Regions from separate parts of the Azospirillum sp. A29 genome, predicted to be linked through region 2. Evidence: predicted binding sites of a transcription regulator. Region 2 holds the regulator's gene; each other region holds the start of a gene.

Region 1 (9,611 bases), 1.3 Mb from region 2:
GATGACCTCCAGATTGTGTTCAATCACCAGCACCGTGTTGCCCTGGTCGACCAGCGCGTGAAGCACCTCCATCAGCTTTTCGACGTCGGCGAAATGCAGGCCGGTGGTCGGTTCGTCGAGGATGTACAGCGTGCGGCCGGTGGCGCGACGGCTCAGTTCCTTGGACAGCTTGACGCGCTGCGCCTCGCCGCCCGACAGGGTGGTCGCCGCCTGCCCGATGTGGATGTAGCCGAGGCCGACGCGTTCCAGCGTGTCCAGCTTGTCGCGGATGCCGGGAACCGCCTTGAAGAACTCCTTGCCCTCCTCGACCGTCATGTCCAGCACGTCGGCGATGGTCTTGTCGCGGTAGGTGACTTCCAGCGTCTCGCGGTTGTAGCGCTTGCCGTGGCAGACGTCGCAGGTGACATAGACGTCGGGCAGGAAGTGCATCTCGATCTTGATGACGCCGTCGCCCTGGCAGGCCTCGCAGCGCCCGCCCTTGACGTTGAAGGAGAAGCGGCCCGGACCGTAACCGCGCGCCTTCGCCTCCGGCAGGCCGGCGAACCAGTCGCGCATCGGCGTGAAGGCGCCGGTGTAGGTCGCCGGATTGGAGCGTGGGGTGCGGCCGATCGGCGACTGGTCGATGTCGATGACCTTGTCCAGATGCTCCAGGCCCAGCACCGCGTCATGTTCGGCCGGATGCTCGCGGGCTCCCATCAGCTTGCGCGCGACCGCTTTATACAGCGTCTCGATGATCAGCGTGGACTTGCCGCCGCCCGACACGCCGGTCACGCAGGTGAAGGTGCCCAGCGGGATTCTGGTCGAGACGTTCTGCAGGTTGTTGGCGCGTGCGCCCTGCACCTCCAGGAACTGGCCGGGATGGCCGGGCCGGCGGGTGTCGGGCACGGGAACGAAGCGGGTGCCGTTCAGATACTGGGCGGTGATGCTGTCGGGGTTCTTCTGAACCTCCTCCGGCGTCCCCTGCGCGATGACCGAACCGCCATGCTGGCCGGCGCCGGGTCCCATGTCGACCAGATAGTCGGCGCTGCGGATCGCATCCTCGTCATGCTCGACCACGACGACGGTGTTGCCAATGTCGCGCAGGCGCTTCAGGGTTTCCAGCAGCCGGTCGTTGTCGCGCTGGTGCAGGCCGATTGACGGTTCGTCCAGAACATACAGCACGCCGGTCAGGCCGGAGCCGATCTGTGAAGCGAGCCTGATCCGCTGGCTTTCTCCGCCCGACAGCGTGCCCGACCCACGGCTGAGCGTCAGGTACTCAAGCCCCACGGCGTTGAGGAATCCGAGGCGCTCGTTGATCTCCTTGAGGATACGATAGGCGATCTCGCGGTCCTTCGGGCGCAGATGCTCGTTCAGTTCGCTGAACCACGCACCGGCGCCGGCGATGGACAGCTCCGCCGCCTCGGAGATGTTGCGGCCGCGGATCTTGACCGCAAGCGCCTCCGGCTTCAGGCGGGCGCCCTTACAGACCTCGCAGGGCTGCGACGACTGGTATTTCGACAGCTCGTCGCGCGTCCAGGCGCTGTCGGTTTCGCGGAAACGCCGCTCCAGATTATTGACGATGCCCTCGAACGCCTTGTTGGTCTGGTAGCGCCGCAGGCCGTCGTCGTAGGTCATGGTGATGGCAGACCCGTCCGAGCCGAACAGGATGGTCTTGCGCACCGTATCCGGCAGATCCTGCCAGGGCGTCGTCATCGATGCATCGAAATGCTCGCAGATGCTTTCGAGCGTCTGGTCGTAATACTTGGAGGTCGAACCGGCCCACGGCGCGATTGCGCCCTTCGCCAGCGACAAGCGCTCGTCCGGGACCACCAGCATCGGGTCGAAATAGATCTTGCTGCCCAGCCCGTCGCAGGCCGGGCAGGCGCCGAACGGGTTGTTGAAGGAGAACAGCCGCGGCTCGATCTCCGGAATGGTGAAGCCGCTGACCGGGCAGGCGAATTTCTGCGAGAAGACGGTCTGCTCGTTCGTCTCGGCATTCTCGACCCAGACGATGCCGTCGGCCAGCCCCAGCGCCGTCTCCAGCGAATCGGCCAGACGGTTGCCCAGCCCCTCGCGCACCACGATGCGGTCGACCACCACCTCGATGTCGTGCTTCAGCTTCTTGTTGAGCGCCGGCACCTCGTCGATCTCGTACATGGTGCCGTCGACCCGCACGCGCTGGAAGCCGCGCTTGCGCAGGTCTTGGATTTCCTTCTTGTACTCGCCCTTCCGGCCGCGGACGAACGGCGCCAGCAGCAGCAGGCGCGTGCCTTCCGTCATGCCCAAGATGCGGTCGACCATCTGGCTGACCGTCTGGCTTTCGATGGGCAGGCCGGTGGCCGGCGAATAGGGGATGCCGACGCGCGCCCAGAGCAGGCGCATATAATCGTAGATCTCCGTCACCGTGCCGACGGTGGAGCGCGGATTCTTGGAGGTCGTCTTCTGTTCGATGGAGATGGCCGGCGAAAGCCCCTCGATGGAATCGACGTCCGGCTTCTGCATCAGTTCAAGGAACTGGCGCGCGTAGGCCGACAGGCTCTCCACATAGCGCCGCTGCCCCTCCGCATAGATCGTGTCGAAGGCGAGCGACGACTTGCCCGATCCCGACAGGCCGGTGATGACGATCAGCTCGTCGCGCGGCAGATCCACATCGACGTTCTTCAGGTTATGTTCCCGCGCGCCGCGGACGCTGATATACTTGTTCATGGAGTGTTCTTTTACCCGAAGCTTTTCCGGATGGAAAGCGGCAAGGCGCCGCGATGCATAACGAAATTCGGCGGGCGGAGGAAATGGCCCGGAGGAAATGGCCCCGGCCGCCGGTCGGCTGACGATATATGCGCTAGGCGCGGTATTGCCACCGGCGCCCCGCGCGGGTCGGTCATGACCAGAAGGGCGGAACGGCCCGGAACCGCTTCCACAGCTCGGGCAGCGCCTTGCGCCGCTTTTCGGATTGGCGCTCGATCCAGGCGGCGACCGCGCCGACCGTCTTCGGATCGGCGCCGGTCAGCGATGCCAGCATGCGGGCGCTGGTGACGGCATCCTGATCGGCATCCAGCGCCGCCTGCAATTGTTCCAGCGCCGCGAAGAAGGGCAGGGTGGCCGCCTCCGGATAAAGTCCCCGGAAGAAGTCGGCGGTATAGCGCAGCGTGCGCAGCCGCCGGCGCAGCTTGTCACGCCCCTTGGCATCCTCCGGCGCTTTCGCCGGCTTGCCGAGCTTCGCCATGCGCGCAGACAGCCAGCCGCCGGCAAGCGTGGTGACCGGCGCCGACAGCACGGCCCGCCGGTCGCCGTCAGCCTCCGACATCCAGCGGCCATGCTCCAGCCACGCGGCGAGGCCGAGGACCGTGTTGGTGCAGCCGGGCGCCAGAATCGCCGCCATCGCTTCGCGTGCCGGACCGGCGCCGGCGGAGCGGGCCAGCGATTCCAGCCGCTCCAATGCCGTGCGGTCGATGCCCGGGGCCGCCTTCGGATCGGCAAGCAGAGGAGCGAGGACGCCGGACATCAGGACGTCCCAGCCGCGCGCCGGTCCCAGCCGCTTGGCGAGCCCCCGGCTTTCCTCGACCAGCCGGTCGGCTTCCGGCGCGGCGATCAGCGGAGCGAAGAGGCGATGGGCGGTGCGCAGCCGGCGAAGCGCCACGCGCATGCGGTGCAGCCCCTCCACGTCGCCGCCGGCCAGCGCGCAGGACTCGTTGGCTAGGAACTGGCGCAGCGCCTGACGCAGGATATGGCGATAGGCCTCCGCGACCGTGGTCAGCGGCGACAGGCCGAGCGGTTCGGCATCCACCGGTCCCGGCGCCCTGCCGGTGACCATCCGCAGACCGGCCTCCGCCTTGCTTTCGGTGCCGATGCGCATGGGAATGGCGGATTGCAGCATCAGCGCCAGATCGAACAGGCTGGCGACCTTGCCGGCTTTCAGCTCCAGTTCCACTTCGCTGATCGGCAGGGAGTTGCCGCCGGCATAGACGCCGCCGTCATCGACGGCCAGTTCGACCGCGGTCAGCGGATCGGGGCGCAGCAGCAGGGTGGTGCGCCGGAAGTCGGTGATGAACAGGCAGTCCAGCGCATCGAGCGCCGCTGACGGCACCAGCCCGGCGACGCTGGGATCCGTCAGCACGCCGACATCGACCGCCTCGCCGGCGACGACCCACTCCCATTCCCGCCGCACGGCTACGGCGGCCGAATCGCCGGGGCTGGCGCTGTTGACCGTCTTCAGGGTCTGGACGAAGCGGTCACTCTCCTGCCGCACGCGCAACGCCACCCCGTTGGCGGCGAGCTTGAAGTTGGGCGTGTCGAAATAGGCGGTGCGCAGCCTTTGGGTCGCCGCCGGGCCGTCGGCAATCGCCAGCAGCCCCGGCAGCGCCGCCACCCGCGCCAGATCCGCCGTCGCCGCATGCAGCTTCAACTCCACCTCGCGGAACGTCGAGGCGGCCGGCTGCGCGTCGGGTCCGGGCTGCGGGCTGCTGGACGATGCCGTGGGTGAGCTGACGGGGGTCAAGGGTCGGCTTCCTCCCGAATCCGGCCGGGGCGCGGCCTTGCGGCCGAACTGGCCTGGAGCGTATCAGGTGGATCCGTGGATACCCCAACCGCCGCCGCAGGTTAAGAGAGTTTACGCGGCTGCACAAAATCCGCCAGCCGGCCGGCACCCATTTCCAGGTCGGCCCAATGCAGCGTCTCGAAGACCAGAACGGCGCAGGCGCCGGTCGGGAACTTGTCGGCCAGATCGTGGCGGAGGCCATGGTCGCCACTGCCGGTCAGGGCGTTCGCCAGTTCATGCAGGTCGGGATTGTGCGCCACCAGCATCAGCCCGGTCGCGGAATCGGGTGCGTCGCGCAGCCGCTCCAGCAGCGTGTGGGCGCCGCACAGATACAGGCCGCGTTCATGTTCCACCGGCGGATAGGGCGCCCCCATCGCCGTCATCACCCGCTTGCGCGTTTCCACGGCCCGCACGGCGGTCGAACAGAGTACGAGGTCGATGTGCGCGTGATGCTTGGCCAGATAGGCGCCGACCAGGGTGGCCGCCTTCTCTCCGCGGGCGTTCAACGGGCGGCCATGGTCGCCCAGCGACGGATCGTCCCAGGAAGATTTGGCATGGCGCAGCAGGAACAGCGTCTTCATGGCGGAAATCGGCCGGCAGGGGAGGGGCGAGGGGGCAGGCGGCGGGATTGGCGAGGCGGGAAGAGGTCGCAGTGTTTAACCAAATGGGAGTCCTGAAACCGTAACGCATATGGGATACTCTGTCTGCCCACCATATAACCGTCGTCGGCATGGTTCAAAGCCAAGCGCCGGCGTTCGGGATTTCACGATTTCAGAGGTCGACGTGACGCATCTCCAGGAACTCGATTCGGTCGGTATCGAGCCAAACGCCCCGGAACGCTTCATCAATCGGGAGCTTTCGTGGCTGGCCTTCAACCAGCGCGTCCTGGACGAGGCGGCCAACCCGAATCACCCGCTTCTGGAGCGGCTGCGCTTCCTGTCGATCTCCGCCAGCAACCTCGATGAATTCTACATGGTCCGCGTCGCCGGCCTGAAAGGGCAGGTGGCCGCCGGCGTGAAGACGCCCAGCCCTGAGAATCTGACGCCGGCCCAGCAGCTGGTTGCGGTGAAGCAGCGCATCGCCGCCCTGATGGAGAGCCAGCAGGCCACGTGGCGTTCGCTGAAGGGTGAACTGCGTGGCGCCGGCATCTCGGTCGTCGATCCGGCCGACCTCAGCGAAGGCGAACTGGATTGGCTGGAAGCCAAGTTCCTGGACGATATCTTCCCGATCCTGACGCCCATCGCCGTCGATCCGGCCCACCCCTTCCCGTTCCTGCCGAATCTCGGTTTCTCGCTGGCGCTCCAGCTGCACGACCCGGTCAAGGGCCGGCACATCGACGCGCTGGTTCCGCTGCCGACGCAGCTTGAACGGTTCCTGCGCCTGCCGGGCTCGGACATCCGCTTCATCCAGCTGGAAAAGGTGGTGATGCAGTTCATCGACCGCCTGTTCCCTCCGTTCCAAGTCAAGGCGCACGGCGTCTTCCGCGTGCTGCGCGACAGCGAGATCGAAATCGAGGAAGAGGCCGAAGACCTCGTCCGCACCTTCGAAAGCGCGCTGAAGCGCCGCCGCCGCGGCAGCGTCATCCGGCTCGCCACCGACAGCGGCATGGCTGCCGACCTGCGTGAGTTCCTGCGACATGAGCTGAACGTCGCGTCGGACGATGTCTTCATACTCGACGGGCTGATCGGCCTGACCGACACCAAGCTGCTGATCGTCGATGAGCGGCCCGATCTGGTCTTCCGCCCCTTCAACGCCCGTTTCCCGGAACGGATCCGCGATTTCGGCGGCGACTGCTTCGCGGCGATCCGGCACAAGGACATCGTCGTCCACCATCCCTACGAGTCGTTCGACGTGGTGGTGCAGTTCATCCGGCAGGCGGCGCGCGACCCGCAGGTGGTCGCGATCAAGCAGACGCTCTACCGCACCAGCAAGGACAGCCCCATCGTCGCCGCGCTGATCGAGGCGGCGGAGGCCGGCAAGTCGGTCACGGCTCTGGTCGAGCTGAAGGCCCGCTTCGACGAGGAGGCGAACATCCGCTGGGCGCGCGATCTGGAACGCGCCGGCGCCCAGGTGGTCTACGGCTTCGTCGATCTGAAGACCCATGCCAAGGTATCGCTGGTGGTGCGGCGCGAGAAGAAGGCGCTGCGCAGCTACGTCCATTTCGGCACCGGCAACTACCACCCGATCACCGCGAAGGTCTACACCGACCTGTCCTTCTTCACCTGCGACCCGGCACTGTGCCACGACGCCGCGGTCATGTTCAACTTCATGACCGGATACGCCACGCCGAAGGTGCTGGAGAAGATCGCCATCGCCCCGATCACGCTGCGCCAGCGGCTGTCGGACCTGATCGAGGCGGAAATCGCCCATGCCGTCGCCGGCCGTCCGGCGTCGATCTGGGTGAAGCTGAACTCCCTGGTCGACCCGGTCATCATCGACAAGCTGTACAAGGCCTCGCAGGCCGGCGTTCAGATCGACATGATCATCCGCGGCATCTGCTGTCTGCGTCCGGGGGTGAAGGGGCTGTCTGAGAATATCCGGGTGCGCAGCATCGTCGGCCGCTTCCTCGAACATGGCCGCGTCATCTGCTTCGGCAACGGCCATCCCATGCCGAGCAATCAGGCCAAGATCTTCATCTCCTCCGCCGACTGGATGACCCGCAATCTGGACCGCCGCATCGAGACGCTGGTGCCCATCGAGAATCCGACGGTGCACGAACAGGTGCTCGACCAGATCATGGTCGCCAACATGAAGGACGATGCAAGCACCTGGAAGCTGGGGCCCGATGGCGTGTACCATCGCATCAAGGCTGGCCCCGATGCGTTCAGTGCCCATAATTACTTCATGACCAACCCCAGCCTGTCCGGCCGGGGCAGCGCGCTCAGCAATAAGCGCACGCCGCCGCGGCTGATGCTGCACACGGTGTCCTGAGGGCGGGTGACGGGAGCGAGAGTATGAACATTGAGAAACGCGCCGCCGCCAATTTCGGCGAGCTGGGGCAGGCGGTCGGCGGCGCTTCAGGCGTTGCGACCGCCGGGGAGCGCGTTGGAGACCGGGTGGGTGTGATCGACATCGGGTCGAACTCCATCCGTCTTGTCGTCTATGATGGGCTGACCCGCTCGCCGCTTGCCCTGTTCAACGAGAAGGTGCTGTGCGGTCTCGGGCGCGGCGTGGAGAAGGCCGGCGTGCTGAACCCAGATGGTGTCGCCCAGGGGCTAGCGGCGCTGGAACGATTCGCGACGCTGGCCCAGGGCATGCGCGTCGGTCGGCTCGACGTGATCGCCACCGCCGCCGTGCGCGATGCCCGCGACGGCGCCGCCTTCGTCGATGCCATCCGACGCCGGGCCGGCCTGAGCGTCCGCGTCATCAGTGGCGAGGAGGAGGCGCGGCTGTCGGCCATGGGCGTGCTGTCGGGCACCCCCGGCGCGGACGGTCTGGTCGGCGATCTCGGTGGCGGCAGTCTGGAACTGGTCCCGCTCGACCGCGGCGTGATCGGCAGGCAGGTGACTCTGCCGCTCGGCCCGCTGCGGCTGATGGAGGTCGGCTCGACCAAGGGCGGCCCGGCCAAGCTGATCGACCAGCACCTGGAATCGCTGCCCTGGCTGCCGGCGATGAAGGGGCGGCCCTTCTACCCGGTCGGCGGCAGCTGGCGCGCCATCGCCAAGCTGCATATGGAGCAGTCCGGCCACCCGCTGCACATCATCCACCACTACACCATCCCGTCCGCCGATGCGCGGGAGTTCACCGGCCTGATCGGCCGGCAGAGCCGTTCGTCGCTGGAGAAGATGGCGGGATCGCGCCGCCGGCTCGACACGCTGCCTCTCGCCGGGCTGGTGCTGGAACGGCTGCTGCGCATTGCCCAGCCGTCGAAGCTGGTCTTCTCCGCCTACGGCCTGCGCGAGGGGCATCTCTATTCTCTGCTCTCGCCGGAGGGGCAGCGCGAGGATCCGCTGATGGCGTCGGCCGCCGATTGGGCGCGGCGCTTCGTGCGAATGGGCGATCCAGCCTTGCTGATGTCTTGGACCGCCGGGCTTTTCGCCGGCGAAGACGACAACGCCATCCGGCTGCGCCATGCCGCCTGCCTGCTGAGCGATGTCGGCTGGGCCGACCATCCCGATTACCGAGCGGAGCATGCCTACCTGCGCGTGCTGCGCTATCCTTTCCCGGCGCTGGATCATGACGAGCGCGCCTTCCTCGCGCTTGCCGCCCACGCCCGATATGCCGGCACCATCGACGTGCCGCTGACCGCACCGGTGCGGACGCTGGTGAGCGAAGGGCAGGGCAGGAAGGCGTTGGTGCTGGGGCTGGCCCTGCGCCTTGCCCACACGCTGTCGGGCGGCGCCACGGCCTTGCTGGAGCGCACGAGCCTGAAGGTCGGCGATGGCCGCATTGCGCTGACCCTGCCCGACGACGGCAGCGTCCCGTCCGGCGAGGCGGTCCAGCGCCGCATCGACGCATTGGCCAAGGCGATGAATCTCAAGGGCGATGTGATCCAGCCGCTGCGCCCGCAGGCGGCGGAGTAGGGGTGGAGGAATAGGGCAGGGCCGGACGCCGGTGAATGGCGTGCGACCCTGCCCGTTCATGTCCGGGTGGTCACGTCCGGGTGATCGACACGCCGCCGTCCACCAGCAGCGCGGTTCCGGTGGTGAAACTGGACGCGTCCGACGCCAGATAGAGCGCCGACTGTGCGATCTCCCGTGGCGTCGCAAGACGTTTCAGGGCGTGAAGCCCCTGGACGAATGCCAGCGCCTCCGGCGTGTTCGACACGGCCCGTCCCATTGGCGTATCGGTCCCGCCCGGCAGCAAGGCGTTGGCGCGGATGCCCTGCGGTCCGTATTCCGCCGCGATCACCTGCGTCAAACCGATCAATCCGGCCTTGCTGGCGGCATAGGCGGCCATTCCTGGAAACCCGACGGTGTGGCCTACAAAGGTCGAGGTGAAGATCAGCGATCCGCCGCCGCGGGAAAGCATCGCCGGAATTTGGTGCTTGGCGGCATGGAAGGCACTGGTCAGGTTGGTATCGATCACCTCGTGCCACATCTCCTCCGTCATTTCGGGAAGCGGAACCTGCGCGCCGGCGGTGCCGGCATTGTTGAAG
Region 2 (9,611 bases):
CCGCCGGACACCGACCTCAAGGCGTGGCAGGAGGGCTTGCGCGCCCGCTTCCCCGATGCGCCCTGGCGGATGCGCGACTACACCAACGCCTCGCCGCAGATCGAGCGCTTCATCGACCGCATGACGCTGTTCCTGACGCTGGTCGGGCTGACGGCGCTGCTGGTCGGCGGCGTCGGGGTCGGCAACGCCGTGCGCAGCCATCTCGATTCGCGCGCCCGCACCATCGCCATGATGAAGTGCATCGGCGCGCCCGGCGCCCTGGTCTTCCAGCTCTATCTGGCGCAGATCCTGGCGCTGGCGCTGCTGGGCATCGTCATCGGGCTGGCGCTGGGCGCCATGGCGCCACTGGCGCTCGGCCGGCTGCTCGACGGCGTGCTGCCGGTGTCGGCCCACATCGGCGTCTATCCCGGCGCCCTGGCGCTCGCCGCGCTCTACGGCGTGCTGACGGCGCTGACCTTCTCGCTGTGGCCGCTGGGCCGGGCGCGCGAGGTGCCGGCGGGCGCGCTGTTCCGCGACGTGATCGCCCCGGCCGGCGGCCGGCCGCGCACGCCCTATACGGTCGCGATGATCATGTCGGCCCTGGCGCTCGCCGGGCTGGCGGTGCTGACCGCCCACAACAAGATCTTCGCCCTGTGGTTCGTCGGCGGCTCCATCGCCACCTTCCTCGCCTTCCGCGCCGCCGCCGCCCTGGTCACCTGGGGCGCGGCGCGGGTGGGGCGCGTCAGGCGTCCGGGCCTGCGGCTGGCGCTCGCCAACCTGCACCGGCCGGGCAACCCGACGGCGGCGGTGGTGCTGTCGCTGGGTCTCGGCCTGACGGTGCTGGTCGCCATCGCGCTGATCCAGGGCAACTTCGCCCGCCGGGTGTCGGAAACCATCCCGCAGGATGCCCCCGCCTTCTTCTTCGTCGACATCCAGCGCGACCAGTTCGATCCCTTACGCAACCTCGTCACCGCCGTCCCCGGCGCGAACGCCTTCGAGGCGGTGCCGAGCCTGCGCGGCCGGATCGAGCGGGTGAACGGCCAGGACGCCGAACAGGCGCTGGTCAACCCGGAGCAGGCCTGGATCCTGGCCGGCGACCGCGGCATCACCTATTCGGCGACGCTGCCGAAGCACTCCACCGTCACCGCCGGCAGCTGGTGGCCGACCGACTATGCCGGGCCGCCGCTGATCTCCATCCACCAGAGCGTCGCCGAGGCCTTCGGCATCGGTCCCGGCGCCACCATGACCGTCAACATCCTGGGCCGCAGCTTCGAGGCGAAGGTCGCCAATGTGCGCTCGGCCGATTTCAGCAGCATGGCGATCAACTTCACCATGGTCTTCGCCCCCGGCACGCTGGAGGGGGCGCCGCAGACCTGGGTCGCCACCGTCCGCGCCACGCCGGACGCCGAGACCCAGGTGCAGCGCGCCGTCCTGCAACGCTTCCCCAACATCACCATGGTGCGGGTGAAGGACGCGCTCGACACGGTGGCGGAGATGCTGGGCCACATCGGCACCGCGGTGCGCATCGTCGCCGGCATCACGCTGGCCGCCGGCACGCTGGTGCTGGCCGGAGCGGTCGCCGCCGGCCACCGCCGCCGGGTGTACGACGCGGTGGTGCTGAAGGTGCTGGGCGCCACGCGCGGCGACGTGCTGCGCGCCTTCCTGCTGGAATACGGGCTGCTCGGCCTGCTGACCGCGGTCATCGCCGGCATCATCGGCACGCTGACCGCCTGGGCGGTGCTGAAGTTCCTGATGCATTGGGAATGGAGCTTCCTGCCGTCGGCGGTCATCACCACCGCCTTGCTGAGCACGGCGATCACGCTGGCTTTCGGGTTCTATGGTACTTGGCGGGCTCTGGGCCAGCCTTCGGCGCCATTGCTTCGGAACGAGTGACTCCCGTATGATGAACCCGCAGGAAAAACGAATCGTGAAAGCTTTTTCATCTGGAAAAAGCGCCGCCGATTCCTATTGAACCGCATGGCGGACTCGCCAATATGTCCTGCGACGGGATCACCCAATTCCACCAAGGAAACCAAACCATGGCAGACCCGACCTATAACCGCTTCGCGACCGCAGGCCGCGCGACAGATCGGGGATACTTCGACGAAGGCCTGCGCCAGCACATGCTGCGCGTGTACAACTACATGGGTGCCGGCCTGATCCTGACGGGTCTGGTCGCCGCACTCGTGTCGTCCAGCCCGGCCATGATGGCCACCATCTTCGGCACCCCGCTGAAGTGGGTGGTGATGCTGGCGCCGCTGGCCTTCGTCATGGTGCTGTCCTTCGGCATCCAGCGCCTGTCCTTCGCATCGGCACAGATGATCTTCTGGGCCTACTGCGGCGCGATGGGACTGTCGATGTCGGCCATCTTCCTGGTCTTCACCGGGGCGTCGATCGCGCTGACCTTCTTCGTCACCGCGGCGACTTTCCTGGCGATGAGCCTCTACGGCTACACCACCAAGGCCGACCTGTCGAAGATGGGCTCCTTCCTGATGATGGGCGTCATCGGCCTGGTGATCGCCGGCCTGGCGAACATCTTCTTCCAGTCGCCGGCCCTGCACTTCGCGATCTCCGCCATCGGCGTGCTGATCTTCACCGGCCTGACCGCCTACGACACCCAGGCGATCAAGGAAAGCTACGCCGAGGGCTACGATCACGAGAGCACCGGCAAGCTGGCCCTGATGGGCGCCCTGACGCTGTACCTGGACTTCATCAACCTGTTCCAGTTCCTGCTGCAGTTCCTGGGCCAGCGCAACAACGACTGATCCCCAGACATCAGATCAGAGACATCTGACCCGAGACGCCTGATCGGACAAGCATCGGATCACGCGCCAGCCGCCCGGAAGCACCCGCTTCCGGGCGGTTTTCTTTTCCGGTCAGGGCTCGACGGTCACCGGGTCGCCGACCTTGAGACCCAGCACGCGGTCGGCCCGCCCGCGGTTGACGGCGATCTCCGCCAGCCCGTTGGAGTTCTCGTACCACAGCGGCTCTCCCGGCCCGACAGCGCCGAAGGTGCGGGCACGGGCGATGCGGGCGCCACCGGCGGTCAGCACCGCATCGGCGGGCAGGGCGGATGCCCGCATGCCGGTCATGGCGTTGCCGTAGACATCGACATAGACGATGCGGGCCAACTCGTCCGGCCAGTCCGGCCGGTCGATGGCGGCGGGATCGAGCGGGCTGCGCGCGACGGCCTGCCCGGTGGCGAGGCTGGCGGCGACGGGGGCGAACAGGTCGCGGCCGTGGAAACTGGCGGACAGCCGGTCCGGGATCCAGTCGATCTTCCAGACGTTTAGCGACGTTGCGCGGCGGGCGATCAGGGCGAACAGGCCGTTGTCCGGACCGACGAACCAGCGCCCGTCGGCCTCCACCATCACCGGCTGCCGGTCGGTGCCGACGCCGGGATCGACGACAGAGAGAAAGACGCTGCCGGCCGGGAAGGCCGGGGCGTAGGCCGCCAGCAGATAGGCGGACAGCTGCGGGTCGAAGGCGGGGGCGTCGGCGAACAGGTCGATGACCGGCACGCCGGGTGCCTGTTGCGCCAACACCGCCTTCATCTGGCCGGTGTAGGGACCGGATAGCCCGAAATCGGTGAAGAGCAGGATCATTAGGGGCATGGGGGAGGGCATGGAGGCAGTCTCACCAGTGCTGCGGTGGTTCGGCCCCCATCCTACCCCCATCCCAACGCTGGGCTCACACCGACTTGGTATCCAACGCGTAGCCGGCCGACCGCACGGTGCGGATCAGGTCCAGCTCGTCCTCCTCGTTCATCGCCTTGCGCAGGCGGCGGATGTGTACGTCGACCGTACGCGGCTCGACGTACACGTCGTGGCCCCATACCAGATCGAGCAGCTGCTCGCGCGAGAAGACGCGGCCGGCATGCTGCATGAAGTGGCGCAGCAGGCGGAATTCGGTCGGGCCGAGGTGTACGTCCCGACCGTTGCGGCGGACGCGGTGGGCGGCCAGATCCATCGTCACGTCGGCGAAGGTCAGCACCTCGTCGGTCATGCCGGGCGAGGCGCGGCGCAGCACGGCGCGCATGCGGGCGACCAGCTCGGTCGGCGAGAAGGGCTTAGTGATGTAGTCGTCGGCCCCGGAATTCAGGCCGCGCACCCGGTCGCCTTCTTCGCCGCGGGCGGTCAGCATGATGATCGGGATGTCGCGGGTCTTGGCGTTGCGGCGCAGCTGGCGGCAGACCTCCAGCCCGCTCATCAGCGGCAGCATCCAGTCCAGCAGGACGATGTGCGGCGTCTGTTCGCCGGCGGCCAGCAGGGCCTCCTCGCCGTCGCTGGCGGTGGCGACGCGGAAGCCTTCCTTTTCAAGGTTGTACTTCAGCAGCGTCAGGATGTCGGCCTCGTCCTCGACGATCAGGACGAGCGGCTTCAGGGCCGCATTCATGGTGGCTCCGTTCACAGCGCGCGTCTCGACGTTAACCGGCATGGCACAGCCTTTTCAACAAAGGAGGGAAGAGGGGCGGGCGTCAGGCACACAGGGCGGATCTCAGCCATAGCGGCCGGTGATGTAGCCCTGGGTGCGCTCGTCGCGCGGGTTGGTGAAGATTTCCTCGGTGTCGTCGCACTCCACCATCTCGCCCAGATGGAAGAAGGCGGTGCGCTGCGACACGCGGGCGGCCTGCTGCATGTTGTGGGTGACGATGACGATGGTGTAGTTGGCCCGCAGCTCATCGATCAGTTCCTCGATGTGGGCGGTCGCGATGGGGTCGAGCGCCGAGCAGGGCTCGTCCATCAGGATCACCTCGGGGCTGACGGCGATGGCGCGGGCGATGCACAGCCGCTGCTGCTGGCCGCCGGAGAGGCTGGTGCCGGGTTCGCGCAGCCGGTCCTTCACCTCGCCCCACAGGCCGGCGCGCTTCAGCGAGGTCTGCACCACCTCGTCCAGCTCGTCCCGGCCGGAGGCCAGCCCGTGGATGCGCGGGCCGTAGGCGACGTTGTCGTAGATCGACTTGGGGAAGGGGTTCGGCTTCTGGAACACCATGCCGACGCGGGCGCGCAGCTGCACCGCATCGACCGCCTTGCCATAGACGTCCTCGCCGTCGAGCGCGATCCGCCCCTCGACCCGGCAGCCCTCGATGGTCTCGTTCATCCGGTTCAGGCAGCGCAGGAAGGTCGACTTGCCGCAGCCGGACGGGCCGATCAGCGCCAGCACCCGGTTTTCCCGGATGTCGAGGTCGATGCCCTTCAACGCCTGCTTGGCGCCGTAGAACACCTTCACCCCACGGGCGGTCATCTTGTTGGGCAGCGCGGCGCCGGAGCGTTGACCAGCACGGTCGTCGGCACGGGGCCGCAGCTTCAGCGGGTTCTGAATGCTCATGACGCTCACCACCGTCTCTCGAAAATCTTGCGCAGGATTACGGCCGCGCCGTTCAGCAGGATCAGGACGCCGAGCAGGATCAGGATCGCCGCCGAGGTGCGCTCGGTGAAGGCCCGCTCCGGGCTGTCGGCCCACATGTAGATCTGCACCGGCAGCACCGTGGCGCTGTCGGTCAGCCCGTGGGGGATGTCGACGATGAAGGCGACCATGCCGATCATCAGCAGCGGCGCCGTCTCGCCCAGCGCGCGGGCCATGCCGATGATGGTGCCGGTCAGGATGCCGGGCATCGCCAGCGGCAGCACATGGTGCAGCACCGTCTGCAGGGGCGAGGCGCCGATGCCCAGCGCCGCCTGACGGATCGACGGCGGCACCGCCTTCAGCGCGACGCGGGACGCGATGATGATGACCGGCAGCGTCATCAGCGCCATCACCAGCCCGCCGACCAGCGGGGCGGAGCGCGGCATGCCGAAGAATCCCAGGAACACGGCCAAACCGAGCAGGCCGAAGATGATCGACGGCACCGCGGCGAGGTTGTTGATGTTCACCTCGATCAGATCGGTCCAGCGGTTCTTCGGCGCGAATTCCTCCAGATAGACCGCGGCGGCGATGCCGGTCGGCACCGACAGCGCCATGGTCACCAGCAGGGTCAGCAGCGAGCCGGCGACGGCGCCGCCGATGCCGGCCTGTTCCGGCTCGCGGCTGTCGCCCGCCGTGAACAGGGTGGTGTTGAAGCCCTGCGCCAAGGCGCCGGAGGCCAGCAGCGCGTCGGCGGCGGCGACCTTGGCGTCGCCGATCCCGCGCTCGCTCTCCGGCAGGTCGCGGCGGTAGGCGCCCTTCACCAGCTGGTCGATCTGGTCGTCGGCGCGGACCCAGATCGTCTGCGTCGTGCCGGCCAGCGCCGGGTTCTTCGCCACCATCGCCTCCAGCTCGTACGGCGCGCCCGACGACAGCAGGTCGTTCAGCACGCGGCGGCCGGCGCGGTCGGTCACCTGCGGGAACTGGGCGTAGAGCGCCCGGCGCAGCAGGGCGGTGTAGTTGCGGTCGGCGACCTCCGCCGGGTCGAGCGTCACCTCCAGCCGGATGCGCGCCTCGACGAAGGCACTGGCGCCCTTGGCGACGATGGAGCCGAGCAGCAGCACCAGCATCAGCGCCGCCAGCGCGACCGCGGCGGCGCCGGCCAGCCGGAAGCGGCGCTCCGCCGCATGGCGGGCGCGCAGGCGGCGGGCGAAGGCCTCGCTGCGCAGGCGCGACTTCGGCGCGGTGGAGGAGGCAGGGGCAGGGGCGGAGGAGGGCGTCACGGCCGCCGCGTCCCGCTCGACGAGGTCAGTCATTTTTTTCCCGATAGGTCCGGACCACCCGCAGGGCGACCATGTTGAGGCAGAGCGTGACGAGGAACAGCACGAGGCCGAGGCCGAAGGCCGACAGCGTCTTTGGGCTGTCGAACTCCTGGTCGCCGACCAGCAGCGTGGCGATCTGGGTGGTGACGGTGGTCACCGCCTGCAATGGATTGGCGGTCAGGTTGGCGGTCAGGCCGGACGCCATGGTGACGATCATCGTCTCGCCAATGGCGCGGCTGACCGCCAGCATCACCGCGGCGACGATGCCCGGCAGCGCCGCCGGCAGAACCACCTGCCTGATGGTTTCCGACTTGGTGGCGCCGAGGCCGTAGGAGCCGTCGCGCAAGCTCTGCGGCACCGCGTTGATGACGTCGTCCGACAGCGAGCTGACGAAGGGGATGATCATCACCCCCATGACGATGCCGGCGGCCAGCGCCGATTCCGAACTGACGTCCAGCCCCAGCGCCTCGCCGACCGACCGCACGAAGGGCGCCATGGTCAGCGCGGCGAAGAAACCGTAAACCACGGTCGGGATGCCGGCCAGGATCTCCAGCGCCGGCTTCAGCCAAGTGCGGACGCCGCGCCCGGCATATTCCGACATGTAGATCGCCGCCATCAACCCGACCGGCACCGCCACTGCCATGGCGATGACGGTGATCAGCAACGTGCCGGCGAACAGCGGGATCGCGCCGAAGGAGCCGCTGGAGCCGACCTGATCGGCCCGCATCGCCATCTGCGGGCTCCAATGGGTGCCGAAGAGGAAATCGAGCGGCGAGACGACGCTGAAGAAGCGCAGCGCCTCGAACAGCAGCGACAGGACGATGCCGACCGTGGTCAGGATGGCGACCAGCGAGCAGACGACCAGCGCCACCCGCACCACCCGTTCCACCGCCGGGCGGGCGCGCAGGTCCGGGCCGATGCGGTGGCGGCCCCAGGCCAGCCCGGCGATGGCGAGGCTGGCGCCGACGGCCAGCAGGCTCCAGCCGGCGAGGTCGCGCAGGGCGGCGTAGCGGCGCGCCGCCTCGACCACCAGCGGATCGGCTTCGCGCCCGGTCGAGATGCCGCGGGCGAGGTTGAGGATGTCGGCCTTCAGCAGGGCGACCGACTGGCCATCGCCGGTGGTCAGCCGCTCCGGCAGCGCCGACAGCACCAGCTGCATGGCGAGCCAGCCTTCCGACGCCGTCCAGGCGATGAACAGCAGCAGCGCCGGCAGCCCGGCCCACAGCGCGACATAGACGCCGTGATAGGAGGGGACCGAATGCAGCTCCGCCACCCGGCCGCCGACGGACGCCGCCGCCCGCGACCGGCCGATCGTGAAGCCGATCACGGTGAGCAGGGCCAGGATCAGGGCGAGGAGGGTCAGCTGCATGCGGGTCGCTCAAGAGGAGGAGTTGGTCAGAACTGCAACGGCGTCAGGTTGACCGCCTCGACGCGGGCGGCGTCGCGCAGCGCCTTCGGCTCCGGGATCAGGCCCTTGTCGACCAGATAGCCGTCGTCGCCCATCGCCCGTTCCGACGTGTATTCGCCGATGAACTCGCGGATGCCCGGAATGACGCCGGCATGGGCGTTCTTGACATAGATGTAGAGCGGGCGGGCCAGCTCATACTTGCCGGCGGCCACCGTCTCCGCGGTCAGCTCCACCCCGTCCATCTTCGCCGACTGCAAGGTGTCGCGGTTCTGGTCGAGGTAGCTGTAGCCGAAGACGCCGAAGGCATTGGGGTTGGCGAGCAGCTTCTGGACGATCAGGTTGTCGTTCTCGCCGGCCTCGACATAGGCGCCATCCTCGCGGATGGTCATGCAGGCGCGCTCGCGCGCCTTTTCGTCGGGAACGGCCTTGGCGACCTCGGCCAGCTTCCTGCAGCCCTCCAGCATCGCCAGTTCGTTGAAGGTGTCGCGCGTCCCGGAGGTGGGCGGCGGCCCCAGCACCTCGATGGCCGCCTTGGGCAGCGACGGGTCGATATCGGACCACAGCTTGTAAGGATTGGCGACCAGGGCGCCGTTCACCGGCACCTCCTTGGCCAGCGCCTTCCACAGGAGGACGGTGGACAGCGACACCGGCGCCGCCTTCCGGGAGGAGGCCAGCGCGATGCCGTCGTAGCCGATCTTCAGCTCGGTCAACGCGGTGACGCCGTTGGCGGCGCACTGGTCGACTTCCGACTTCTTGATCCGGCGCGAGGCGTTGGCGATATCGGGATGGGCCGGACCGACGCCGGCGCAGAACAGCTTCAGCCCGCCGCCGGTGCCGGTCGATTCGACCACCGGGGTCTTGAACCTGCCGGTCTTGCCGAAGGCCTCTGCCACCGCAGTGGTGAAGGGGAAGACGGTGGAGGAGCCGACCGCGCGGATCTGGTCACGCGACTGCGCCCGGGCCGGGGCGGCAAGGCTCAGGGCCAGGGTCAGGCCCAGGGCGGTCACGGTGACAACATGGGTCCGGGTGGTCACGGGTGCCCCTCCTTGAGGAAACGGAGACTGGTCCAGCGGAATGGCGCGGACCATAGACCCGGAGGGCGACCAATTGATTACGTTTTTATGACGCTTTCATGACAGCGTCACAGAGCACCCAGCCCCTCTCACACCCCGCCATATCCCCTCTCCCCCCCGGGGAGAGGGTTAGGGTGAGGGGGAAGCGCGGCGGCCCTTCCACGAAAATCCTGACGCGTCTCCCCGTCACCCCGGCCCTCTCCCCGGGGGAGAGAGGGGGAAATCGCTTCCCCGACCGCCGGCAGGTAAACGGTGAAGGCGCTGCCCACCCCGACCTCGCTTTCGATGGTCAGCCGGCCACGGTGGCGGTTCAGGATGTGCTTGACGATGGCCAGCCCCAGCCCGGTGCCGCCCATGGCGCGCGACCGCGCGGCATCGACGCGGTAGAAGCGCTCGGTCAGGCGGGGCAGGTGGGTGCGGGCGATGCCGTCGCCGCGGTCGCGCACCGACACCGACACCATGGCGGTGCCGCCGCGCCCGCCACGC
Region 3 (9,611 bases), on a different replicon from region 2:
TTCACGCGCTGTTTACGTTCAATTCACCAAGAACGGCCGGGCGACCGATGATTTCCGGCGCGCAGCAATCTTTCGATTGTGCGTAGCGAAAACTTCATCCAACCGTCACCGATTCATCCAACCAGAAGGGCTACCCATGGCACCGGCCGGCTTGCGGAGAACCGCGGGCGCGGTACGGACAACCTCCAAGCCACGGGTGGCCCATATGGCAAAGCCTATCGACCAGCGCCGGCGGTCCGGCATCAAGTCGAAGATGCTGATCGCCTTCGGAACCGTGGCGGCACTGCCCTGCATCGCGGCGGTGGTCGGCTGGATGTCCTACGGCGCCGTCCGCGGCCATGTCGCCGACATCACCGGCACCCAGGTGCCGGTGCTCAGCGCCGCCCACGGCCTTGCCACCACCACCGCGCGGGTGCTGGCGCTGGGGCCGCTGATCGACGCCGCATCGTCAGAAGAGGATCTGGTCCGGCTGCGCAACGCGGCGGGCGAGCAGCGCCAAGGGCTGAACGGTCAGCTCGCCCAGCTGGCCGTCGGACAGGGCCATACTGGTGGCGATGCGGCCCGCGTCTCCGAACTGACCGGCACCGCGCGCTCTCTGCTGGGCACCATCGACGCGCTGGGGACGGCGACCGGACGGCGGCTGACCTTGCAGGAACAGCGCAGCGGCCGGCTGGCGGAGCTGAGCGATGCCCATGCCCGGCTGCTCGCCGCGCTGAAGCCGGACATGCAGGCCTCGCGAGAGCAGCTGGCCCAGGCGATTTCCGCGATGGTTCAGGCGACCTCCAAATCCTCCGCGGTGATCGGCGCCGAGCTGGGGCAGACGGTGATCCCGCTGTTCCAGCTGCGCGGTGCCGAGGCGGCCCTCGCCAAATCGCTGCTGATCGGCGCCTTCGAGACCAACCGGTCCAAGGTGATGTCGCTGTCCACCGACTTCAACTCCGCCCTGTCCGACCTTCAGGGTGCGCTGCGTCCGCTGGCGAAAAGCGAGGCGGCGGCTCCGGTGGTGTCGACGATCAACGAGCTTGCCGCTTTCGGCGACGGCGATGTCAGCGTCTACACCCGCCGCGTCCGCCAGCTCACCCCCGGCATTCCGGAAGTGGAGGCGCAGAAGCTGGCCAAATCGCTGGCCGCCGGTGTCGACGACATCGTCCGGCTGGACCGCGACGCCAACGCCCGCATGCTGCCGCTGATGCTGAATTCGCGCGGCCGCATCGCCGAGGCCGGCAATGCGATCGCCGAGCGGATGCAGGATCGGTCCACCAACATGGTCCCGGCCGCGCAGCAGCGCTACACCGCATTGAGCGGCCTGATGGCCGACGCCAATTTGCTTGCCGGCAAGCTGGCGGAAGCCGGCAACGCCGAGACGCCGGCCCGTCTGGCTGCCGCCCGCCGCATGCTGGACCCGCTGGCGGCAACGATCCGCAGCACCCTGACCGCTTCCGGGGACGATCTGGGGGCCGAGGTCCGCCGGCTGGCGGAGCGGCTGCTGGAGCTTGGCTTCGGCAACGACGGCATCCTGGCGTTGCGGACCGGCGAGCTGGCGGCCTATGCCGAGAATGCCACGCTGATCGACAGCAACCGCAGCACCGGCGCCGCCCTGACCGCGATGGTCGACGGGCTGGTCCAGGCGGCGGAGAAGGCGACCGCCGACGGGGCCGCCGCCGCCCACGAGGCGCTGGAGCGCACCAACCAGGTCCAGATCCTGCTGGCGACCGCCGGCGTGCTGCTGGCCGGTCTGATCGTCTCGCTCTATGTCGGCCGCCGCGTCGTCGGCCGGATGGAGACGCTCGCCGATGCCATGCGCCGGGTTGCCGACGGCGACCTGACGGTGGAGCAGAAGGCCGACGGCAATGACGAGATCACCGACATGGCCCGCGCACTGTTCGTCTTCATCGCCAACGCCCGCGCCATGGAAGAGGCGCACGAGAAGGTGGAGATCGAGCGCCGCAACGCCGCGTCGGCCCGCCGCACCAGCATGCTGGAGATCGCCGACCAGTTCGAACGCAACGTGCTGAGCAGCGTCGAAACGCTGGCCGAGGCCGCGCGCCAGATGGCTGCCCGCGCCCGCTCGCTGACTGACATCGCCGCCAACGCCAACGACCGCGCCGAGGCCGCGATGCAGCTGTCCGGCGAGATGGCGGCGGGGATCCAGCAGGTGGCGACCGCCGCCTCGGAAATCTCCCAGTCCATCGCCGAGATCAGCAAGCGCACCGGCAAATTGGCCCGCATCATCGGCGACACCGCCGCAGGCGCGGAGCAGGTGAAGGCCACCGTCGCCGACCTGTCGAGCACGGCGGGAGAGATCGGCACCGTCGTCGGGCTGATCGACGAAATCGCCGGCCAGACCAACCTGCTGGCGCGAACGCCACCATCGAGGCGGCGCGGGCAGGGGAGATGGGCCGCGGTTTCGCGGTGGTCGCCGGAGAGGTGAAGGCCCTTGCCGGCCAGACCGCCCAGGCCACCGCCGAGATCGCCCGCCAGATCGCCGCGACCCAGGCGGCCAGCCGCGAGACGGCGGAGGTGGTGGCGGCCATGGCCGGCAGCGTCCAGCGCATCGAATCCAACGCCTCGGCCATCGCCGCGGCGGTGGAGGAGCAGGCGACCATCACGTCGAGCATCGTCGACAGCTCCCACCGCGTGGCGGTTGGCACCCAGGCGGCGTCGGACCATGTCGCCGGCCTGTCCGAGGCCGCGGCCAAGGTGCGCGCCCAAGCCGGCGATGTGCTGCTGGTGGCGGAAGGCCTGTCGCACGAGGCGACCAGCCTCGGCTCCGCGGTGCATCTGTTCCTCCAGGAAATCCGGGCCGCGCGATGAGCCTTCCCAGGACTTCGCGTTCCCGGTCGCGAACGGGTCGGTTTCATAAAACTGACACGTAAACAAAACAAACCCGTCACCGGCGGCGGCTATGGTCACCGCGACGAAGAAGGCGGGTTACGTCATCCGGCCAAGGCCGGGCTTTTCCGAAAAACCCAACCAAACCGTCCAAACCTATCGGGAGTTTAGCCGTGAAAACCATGACCTCGGCGTTCGTTCGCTGCGCCGCCTTCGGTGCCCTGGCCGTCCTGTCCGTGTCGGTCGCGCCGATTTCGGTCGCTTCGGCCGCCGACATCTCCGGCGCCGGCGCCACCTTCCCGTACCCGATCTATGCCAAGTGGGCCGACGCCTACAAGAAGGAGACGGGCACGGGCCTGAACTACCAGTCGATCGGTTCGGGCGGCGGCATCAAGCAGATCAAGGCCAAGACGGTCACCTTCGGCGCGTCGGACATGCCGCTGAAGCCGGAAGAGCTGGAGCAGGCCGGTCTGATCCAGTTCCCGATGATCATGGGCGGCGTGGTTCCGGTCGTGAACCTGAAGGGTATCAAGGCCGGCGAGGTCAAGCTGTCGGGCACCGTTCTCGCCAACATCTACATGGGCGAGATCACCAAGTGGAACGACGCGCAGATCAAGGTGCTGAACCCCAACGTCAACCTGCCGAACACCGCCATCGCCCCGGTCTACCGCTCTGACGGGTCGGGCACCAACTTCCTGTTCACCGACTACCTGTCGAAGACCAGCCCGAAGTTCCAGACCCAGATCGGCGCCAACACCTCCGTCCAGTGGCCGGCCGGCATCGGCGCCAAGGGCAACGAGGGCGTGGCCAACATGGTCAAGCAGACGGACGGCTCGATCGGCTACGTCGAATACGCCTACGCCAAGCAGAACAACATCACCCACCTCGACCTGCAGAACAAGGACGGCAAGACGGTCTCCCCGAAGATCGAGGCCTTCCAGGCCGCCGCCGCCAACGCCGACTGGGCCAATGCCAAGGGCTACTACGTCCTGCTGACCGACGAGCCGGGTGCGGAGAGCTGGCCGATCACCGGCGCCAGCTTCATCCTGATGTACAAGACCCCGCAGGACGCGGCGTCTTCGGCCGAGGCGCTGAAGTTCTTCGACTGGGCCTATAAGAACGGCTCCAAGATGGCGACCGATCTGGACTATGTCCCGATGCCGGACGCCGTGGTGTCGCTGGTCCAGAAGACCTGGTCGCAGACCATCCAGGCCGACGGCAAGCCGGTCTGGACCGCGTCGGCCAAGTAACGACGGCCAACCGACCCCGGGCGGGCCGCTGGTTGGCGCGCCCGGGGGCATGATCGCCGGAGGGGACGGAAATTGCGCCGTCCCCACCGCACGCCTCACGGAGCGGCCATGACCGAGATCGCGCGGACCTTGACCGACGCACACGCCTCCACCGCCCGACGGGCCCGCCGCCAGCGCCTGCAGGATGCGGCTTTCCGCAACGCCACCCTCGCATTCGCGCTGCTCGTCCTGCTGATCCTGGGCGGCGTCACTGTTTCCCTGATCGACGGCGCGCTTCCGGCACTCCGCGCGTTCGGCTTCGGCTTTGTCGGCACCGAAGTCTGGAACCCGGTGTCCGAACAGTTCGGCGCGCTCGCCCCCATTTACGGCACGCTGGTAACCTCGGTCATCGCCATGGCTGTCGGCATTCCCGTCAGCTTCGGCATCGCCCTGTTCATCACCGAGATGTGCCCCGCCTGGCTGAAGCGTCCGCTCGGCGTCGCCATCGAGCTGCTCGCCGGCATCCCCAGCATCATCTACGGCATCTGGGGCCTGTTCGTCTTCGCCCCCTTCATGCAGTCGACCATCCAGCCCTTCCTGATCAATACGCTGGGCCAGATCCCCGGCATCGGCAACCTGTTCATGGGCCCGCCCTACGGCATCGGCATCCTGACCGCCGGCCTGATCCTGGGCATCATGGTTCTGCCCTTCATCACCTCCATCACCCGCGACGTCTTCGAGACGGTGCCGCCGATGGTGCGTGAATCCGCCTACGGGCTGGGGGCCACCACCTGGGAGGTGGTGTGGAACGTGGTGCTTCCTTACACCCGCACCGGCGTCGTCGGCGGCGTGATGCTGGGGCTGGGCCGCGCGCTGGGCGAGACGATGGCGGTGACCTTCGTCATCGGCAACGCGCACCGCATCAGCTCCTCGATCATGGCACCGGGCACGACGATCTCGGCCTCCATCGCCAACGAGTTCACCGAGGCGGTGGGCGACGTCTACACCTCCTCGCTGGTGGCGCTCGGCCTGATCCTGTTCCTGATCACCTTCGCCGTCCTGTCGATCGCCAAGCTGATGCTGCTGCGCCTGCAGCGCAAGGCCGGAGTCTGAGGCCCATGACGATGTCCAATTCCGCGACGCTGGCGACGCCCATCGGCGGGCTCTATCACCGCCGGCGCATCGCCAACAAACTGGCGCTGTCCCTGGCGCTCGGAGCCGCCGGCTTCGGCCTGTTCTGGCTGGTCGCCATCCTGTGGACGCTGCTCTACAACGGGCTGTCGGCCATCAACCTCAGCCTGTTCACCGAGAACACCCCGCCGCCGGGCGGCGAGGGCGGCCTGCTGAACGCCATCTTCGGCAGCGTCGTCATGACCGCAGTCGCCACCGCGGTCGGCACCCCGGTCGGCGTCATGGCCGGAACCTATCTGGCCGAGTTCGGGCGCAACACGAAGCTGGCCGAGGTGGTGCGCTTCATCAACGACGTGCTGCTGAGCGCGCCGTCGATCATGGTCGGCCTGTTCGTCTACGAGGTGCTGGTCGTCCGCATGGGCCATTTCTCGGCCTGGGCGGGCGCCATGGCGCTCGCGGTGCTGGTGATCCCGGTCGTCGTCCGCACGACCGAGGACATGCTGAAGCTGGTGCCCAACAGCCTGCGCGAGGCCGCCGCCGCCCTGGGTGCTCCGCAATGGAAGGTGATCACGATGGTCGCCTACCGTGCCGCCCGCAACGGCATGATCACCGGCATGCTGCTGGCTGTGGCCCGCATCAGTGGCGAAACCGCACCGCTGCTGTTCACCGCCCTGAACAACCAGTTCTGGAGCGCGGACATGAACGCGCCGATGGCCAACCTGCCGGTGGTCATCTTCCAGTACGCGATGTCGCCCTATGAGGACTGGCGCCAGCTGGCCTGGGGCGGCGCGCTGCTGATCACGGTCGCCATCCTGCTCCTCAACATCGGCGCCCGGCTGCTGGCCGGTCTCGGCACGACGAGAAAGTAACCATGACGATGACCCACATGGACGCCAACAGCCCCGCCCACGGCAGCCACCAGATGCCTCCGGGCATGCTCGCCGGGACAGTCGCCGAGCGCGCAATCGCCGGTGCCGGCCTGCCCGAGAAGATCAGCGTCCGCAACCTGGACTTCTTCTATGACGGCTATCGGGCGGCGAAGAGCATCTCGCTGCCGCTCTACGACCGTCAGGTCACCGCCTTCATCGGCCCGTCGGGCTGCGGCAAGTCGACGCTGCTGCGCATCCTGAACCGGATGTACGACCTCTACCCCAAGCAGGTCGCCACCGGCGAGGTCATGCTGGACGGCGTGAACATCCTGTCGCCCAAGCAGGACCTGAACCTGCTGCGCGCCCGCGTCGGCATGGTGTTCCAGAAGCCGACGCCGTTCCCGATGTCGATCTACGACAACATCGCCTTCGGCGTGAAGCTGTACGAGAAGCTGTCCCGCGCCGACATGGACGAGCGGATCGAGTTTTCGCTGCGCCGTGCCGCCCTGTGGGACGAGGTGAAGGACAAGCTGCGCCAGAACGGCATGAGCCTGTCCGGCGGCCAGCAGCAGCGCCTGTGCATCGCCCGAGCCATTGCGGTGAAGCCGTCGGTCCTGCTGCTCGACGAGCCGACCTCGGCGCTCGATCCTATCTCCACCGCCAAGTGCGAAGAGCTGATCGACGAGCTGCGGTCCGACTACTGCATCGCCATCGTCACCCACAACATGCAGCAGGCGGCCCGCATCTCCAACTTCACCGCCTTCATGTATCTGGGCGAACTGATCGAGTTCGGGAACACGGAAGAGATTTCACCAACCCGACCAAGGAAAAGACGTCCGAATACATCACCGGCCGTTTCGGCTGAGGTTGTTTGCGCTGCCGGTCTTTCCCGCATTGGGGAGGGCCGGCGGCATTCCGTCTTGTGGACGTTGGAAACGCTCGCAGTATTTCCATAATCATTCTTATATGTTTTTCCGGTGTAAACGCAATGTCAGAATGTCAGTCCCTCGCAATATAGAAGTGTCAGTCTCCTGGTAGGCTCATCCTGGCGTGTCACTGATTGTTTTTACAGGCTCGACCACGGGAGAGGACGCCCTCCGCCTCCACTGAGGCGCTCATCGCATTTCGAAAAGCTCTTGGTGGAAGCGCTGTTCCACCGGCATTCCGTGAGCCGCGAAATCCTGCCGCAGCGCCTGCCCGAATCCTGTCGGGCCGCAGAACCAGACGCTGGCGTCGCGCCATCCCGGCACGGCTGCGCGGATACGCTCCCCGGTAAGCCGGCCATCGCGGCCATCGACCAGCAGGTGCAGGCACACGCCCGCGGCAGCGGTGTCGGCGGTCAGCCTGGCAATGGCGTCCTCGTCATAATCGCGTGTGGTGTGGAAAAAGTGGATGGCTTGCGGAGGCCGCTCCGGATGCATCGCCAGATACTTCATGCGGGCGATGAAGGGCGTCACGCCGATGCCGCCGCCCACCCAGATCTGGTGAGGACATTGGTCGTCGAAGGTGAAACAGCCGTACGGCCCCTCGACCGTCACCGCCTGACCGACCCGCAGCGTGCTCGGCAGGCGCTGCGTATGGTCCCCCAGTTCCTTGATGATGAAGACGATGCGGTGCTTGGCCTCGTTCCAGGCGGAGGCAATGGTATAGGGATGTGCGCCCTCCGCGGCGTCCGACATGGCGAAGGCGAACTGGCCCGCCTTGTGACCGGGCCATCCCTGCGGCACGTCGATCTCCGCCTCCAGCACGCGCAGGTCCGGATAGGTATGGAGGGCGCAGATGATGCCCGGAACCCGCCGGCCGGCACCGACGCGGCCCAGCAGGGACAGGACGGCGGCCCATGTGCCGCTGGCGAGCAACGCCCCGAGAACCCAGCCGACGGGCGCGGTCCAGTAAGCGAATTTGGTGAGGATGACGGTGTGGAAGGCCAGCACCAGATAGGCGATCGGCAGCAGCCGGTCAGTCCGAAGGAACAGCCGGTATGGGAAGCTCTTGATCAGTGCGAGCACGATCAGCAGCAGGACGGCATAGAATGCCCATTCGCCGACAGCTTCCGCGGTGCCGCGCAGGTCGATGAATGTTTGGGCGACCGGGTTGTCCGGCGTTGCACCCGATGCCGTACCCGGCGCTGCACGCGGACCGCGCCGCGGCCGGTCCAGCCAGCCCCAACCCACCGCCCATTTCGTTCCCTGTGCCCAAAGCCAATGGACGATTGCAAATGCGAGGGCGCCGATGCCCAGCCATTTGTGCAGGCGGTACATCTTGTCCAGGCCGCCGAACCATGTTTCGGGCCAGCGTGGGCGCAAAGCCAGGATCATGGCGACACTCATGCAGCCGATGGCGATCACGCCGCTGTGCTGGACCATGGCGGCGCGGAACGCGAAGTAGCCGGTCCATTGCAGAATCGAGGGGTCGGCGGCGAACCACAGCACGCTCAACAGCGCCAGAAGCCCCCAAAAGGAAAGCTTGATCCTCTGCATGGCGACCTTCCTCCTGCTGTGCCGCCGAGGAAGCGGCAGTACATGAATGATTTTACCGATGGCGACGGCGAACAAGCCGATTTCATGAAATACAGCCATCCGCAGCCGGAGCAGATCCGGAGTCCGTCGCGGCACATGATGAAGAGAGACGCACGCCCACCCGGCAAAACATATCCGCCATCGGAAATATTTCGCTTCACAACAGGCCGCATGCAGCCTATGATCCGCCCCAACTCCGCGATGCCGTCCGGCCCGCCGATTCCGGCCGGGGCACGCCCGCGCCCCTTTTGGGCGCTTACATCTTTTGATTCCAAAGGTTTTCCATGTCGTCCGTTCGTCCGCGCAAGGCCGCGATAGCCTTCATTCTCGTCACCGCCGCACTCGACATCGTGGCAATGGGCATTGTCATTCCGGTGCTGCCGGCGCTGATTGAGGAGTTCGCCGGGGCCGATGCGCAGGCCGGCACCATCAACGGCGCGCTGGTGGCGCTGTGGGCGCCGATGCAGTTCTTTTCCTCGCCGGTGATCGGGTCGCTGTCGGACCGTTTTGGCCGGCGTCCGGTGATCCTGCTGTCGGCGCTGGGGCTGGCGGCGGACTATGTGCTGATGGCGGTGGCGCCGAATTTGTGGTGGCTGGTGCTCGGCCGTGCCGTTGCCGGCATCACCTCCTCCAGCTTCACCACGGTCTTCGCCTATATGGCCGACGTGACGCCGCCGGAGCAGCGGGCGCGCGCCTATGGCCTGATCGGCGCCGCCTTCAGCGCCGGCTTCATCGCCGGACCGCTGCTGGGCGGAGTGCTGGGCGAGATCTCGCCACGGGCACCCTTCTGGGGTGCCGGCCTGCTCAGCGGGCTTGCCTTCCTCTATGGTCTGGCGGTGCTGCCGGAATCGCTTCCGCAGGAAAGCCGCATGGCCTTTTCCTGGCGCCGGGCCAACCCGTTCGGAGCGTTCCAGTTGCTGCGCTCGCACCCGGAACTGTCGGGTCTGGCGATGGTCAATTTCATGCTGCACGTCTCCCACCAGGTCTTCCCCGCCGTCTTCGTGCTTTATGCCGCGCACCGCTATGGCTGG

Evidence for each region. Region 2 encodes PhoB, which activates phosphate uptake and scavenging genes when phosphate is short. Its sites were predicted from a motif close to TNTCATAAAACTGTCA; they were not measured.
Region 1: a site for PhoB is predicted at 5,183-5,198, ahead of ABNQ38_RS16820 (RNA degradosome polyphosphate kinase). Genes of this name have one in related genera too.
Region 3: a site for PhoB is predicted at 2,856-2,871, ahead of pstS (phosphate ABC transporter substrate-binding protein PstS). Genes of this name have one in related genera too.

What each region holds. Positions count from the first base shown of each region.
Region 1 covers NZ_CP170466.1:422,226-431,836, forward strand. Annotated here, with positions in the region: gene uvrA (excinuclease ABC subunit UvrA) at 1-2,685, opposite strand, end outside; gene ABNQ38_RS16810 (CHAD domain-containing protein) at 2,858-4,474, opposite strand; gene ABNQ38_RS16815 (SixA phosphatase family protein) at 4,576-5,094, opposite strand; gene ABNQ38_RS16820 (RNA degradosome polyphosphate kinase) at 5,297-7,444, shown strand; gene ABNQ38_RS16825 (Ppx/GppA family phosphatase) at 7,468-9,036, shown strand; gene ABNQ38_RS16830 (SDR family oxidoreductase) at 9,107-9,611, opposite strand, start outside.
Region 2 covers NZ_CP170466.1:1,746,839-1,756,449, forward strand. Annotated here, with positions in the region: gene ABNQ38_RS23215 (ABC transporter permease) at 1-1,872, shown strand, start outside; gene ABNQ38_RS23220 (Bax inhibitor-1/YccA family protein) at 2,019-2,744, shown strand; gene ABNQ38_RS23225 (S-adenosyl-l-methionine hydroxide adenosyltransferase family protein) at 2,856-3,584, opposite strand; gene phoB (phosphate regulon transcriptional regulator PhoB) at 3,670-4,374, opposite strand; gene pstB (phosphate ABC transporter ATP-binding protein PstB) at 4,477-5,223, opposite strand; gene pstA (phosphate ABC transporter permease PstA) at 5,313-6,638, opposite strand; gene pstC (phosphate ABC transporter permease subunit PstC) at 6,631-8,013, opposite strand; gene ABNQ38_RS23250 (PstS family phosphate ABC transporter substrate-binding protein) at 8,040-9,086, opposite strand; gene ABNQ38_RS23255 (ATP-binding protein) at 9,215-9,611, opposite strand, start outside.
Region 3 covers NZ_CP170464.1:222,855-232,465, forward strand. Annotated here, with positions in the region: gene ABNQ38_RS13165 (HAMP domain-containing protein) at 206-2,431, shown strand; gene ABNQ38_RS13170 (methyl-accepting chemotaxis protein) at 2,395-2,814, shown strand; gene pstS (phosphate ABC transporter substrate-binding protein PstS) at 3,015-4,082, shown strand; gene pstC (phosphate ABC transporter permease subunit PstC) at 4,191-5,174, shown strand; gene pstA (phosphate ABC transporter permease PstA) at 5,180-6,061, shown strand; partial or broken gene pstB (phosphate ABC transporter ATP-binding protein PstB) at 6,115-6,926, shown strand; gene ABNQ38_RS13195 (ferric reductase-like transmembrane domain-containing protein) at 7,177-8,541, opposite strand; gene ABNQ38_RS13200 (TCR/Tet family MFS transporter) at 8,865-9,611, shown strand, end outside.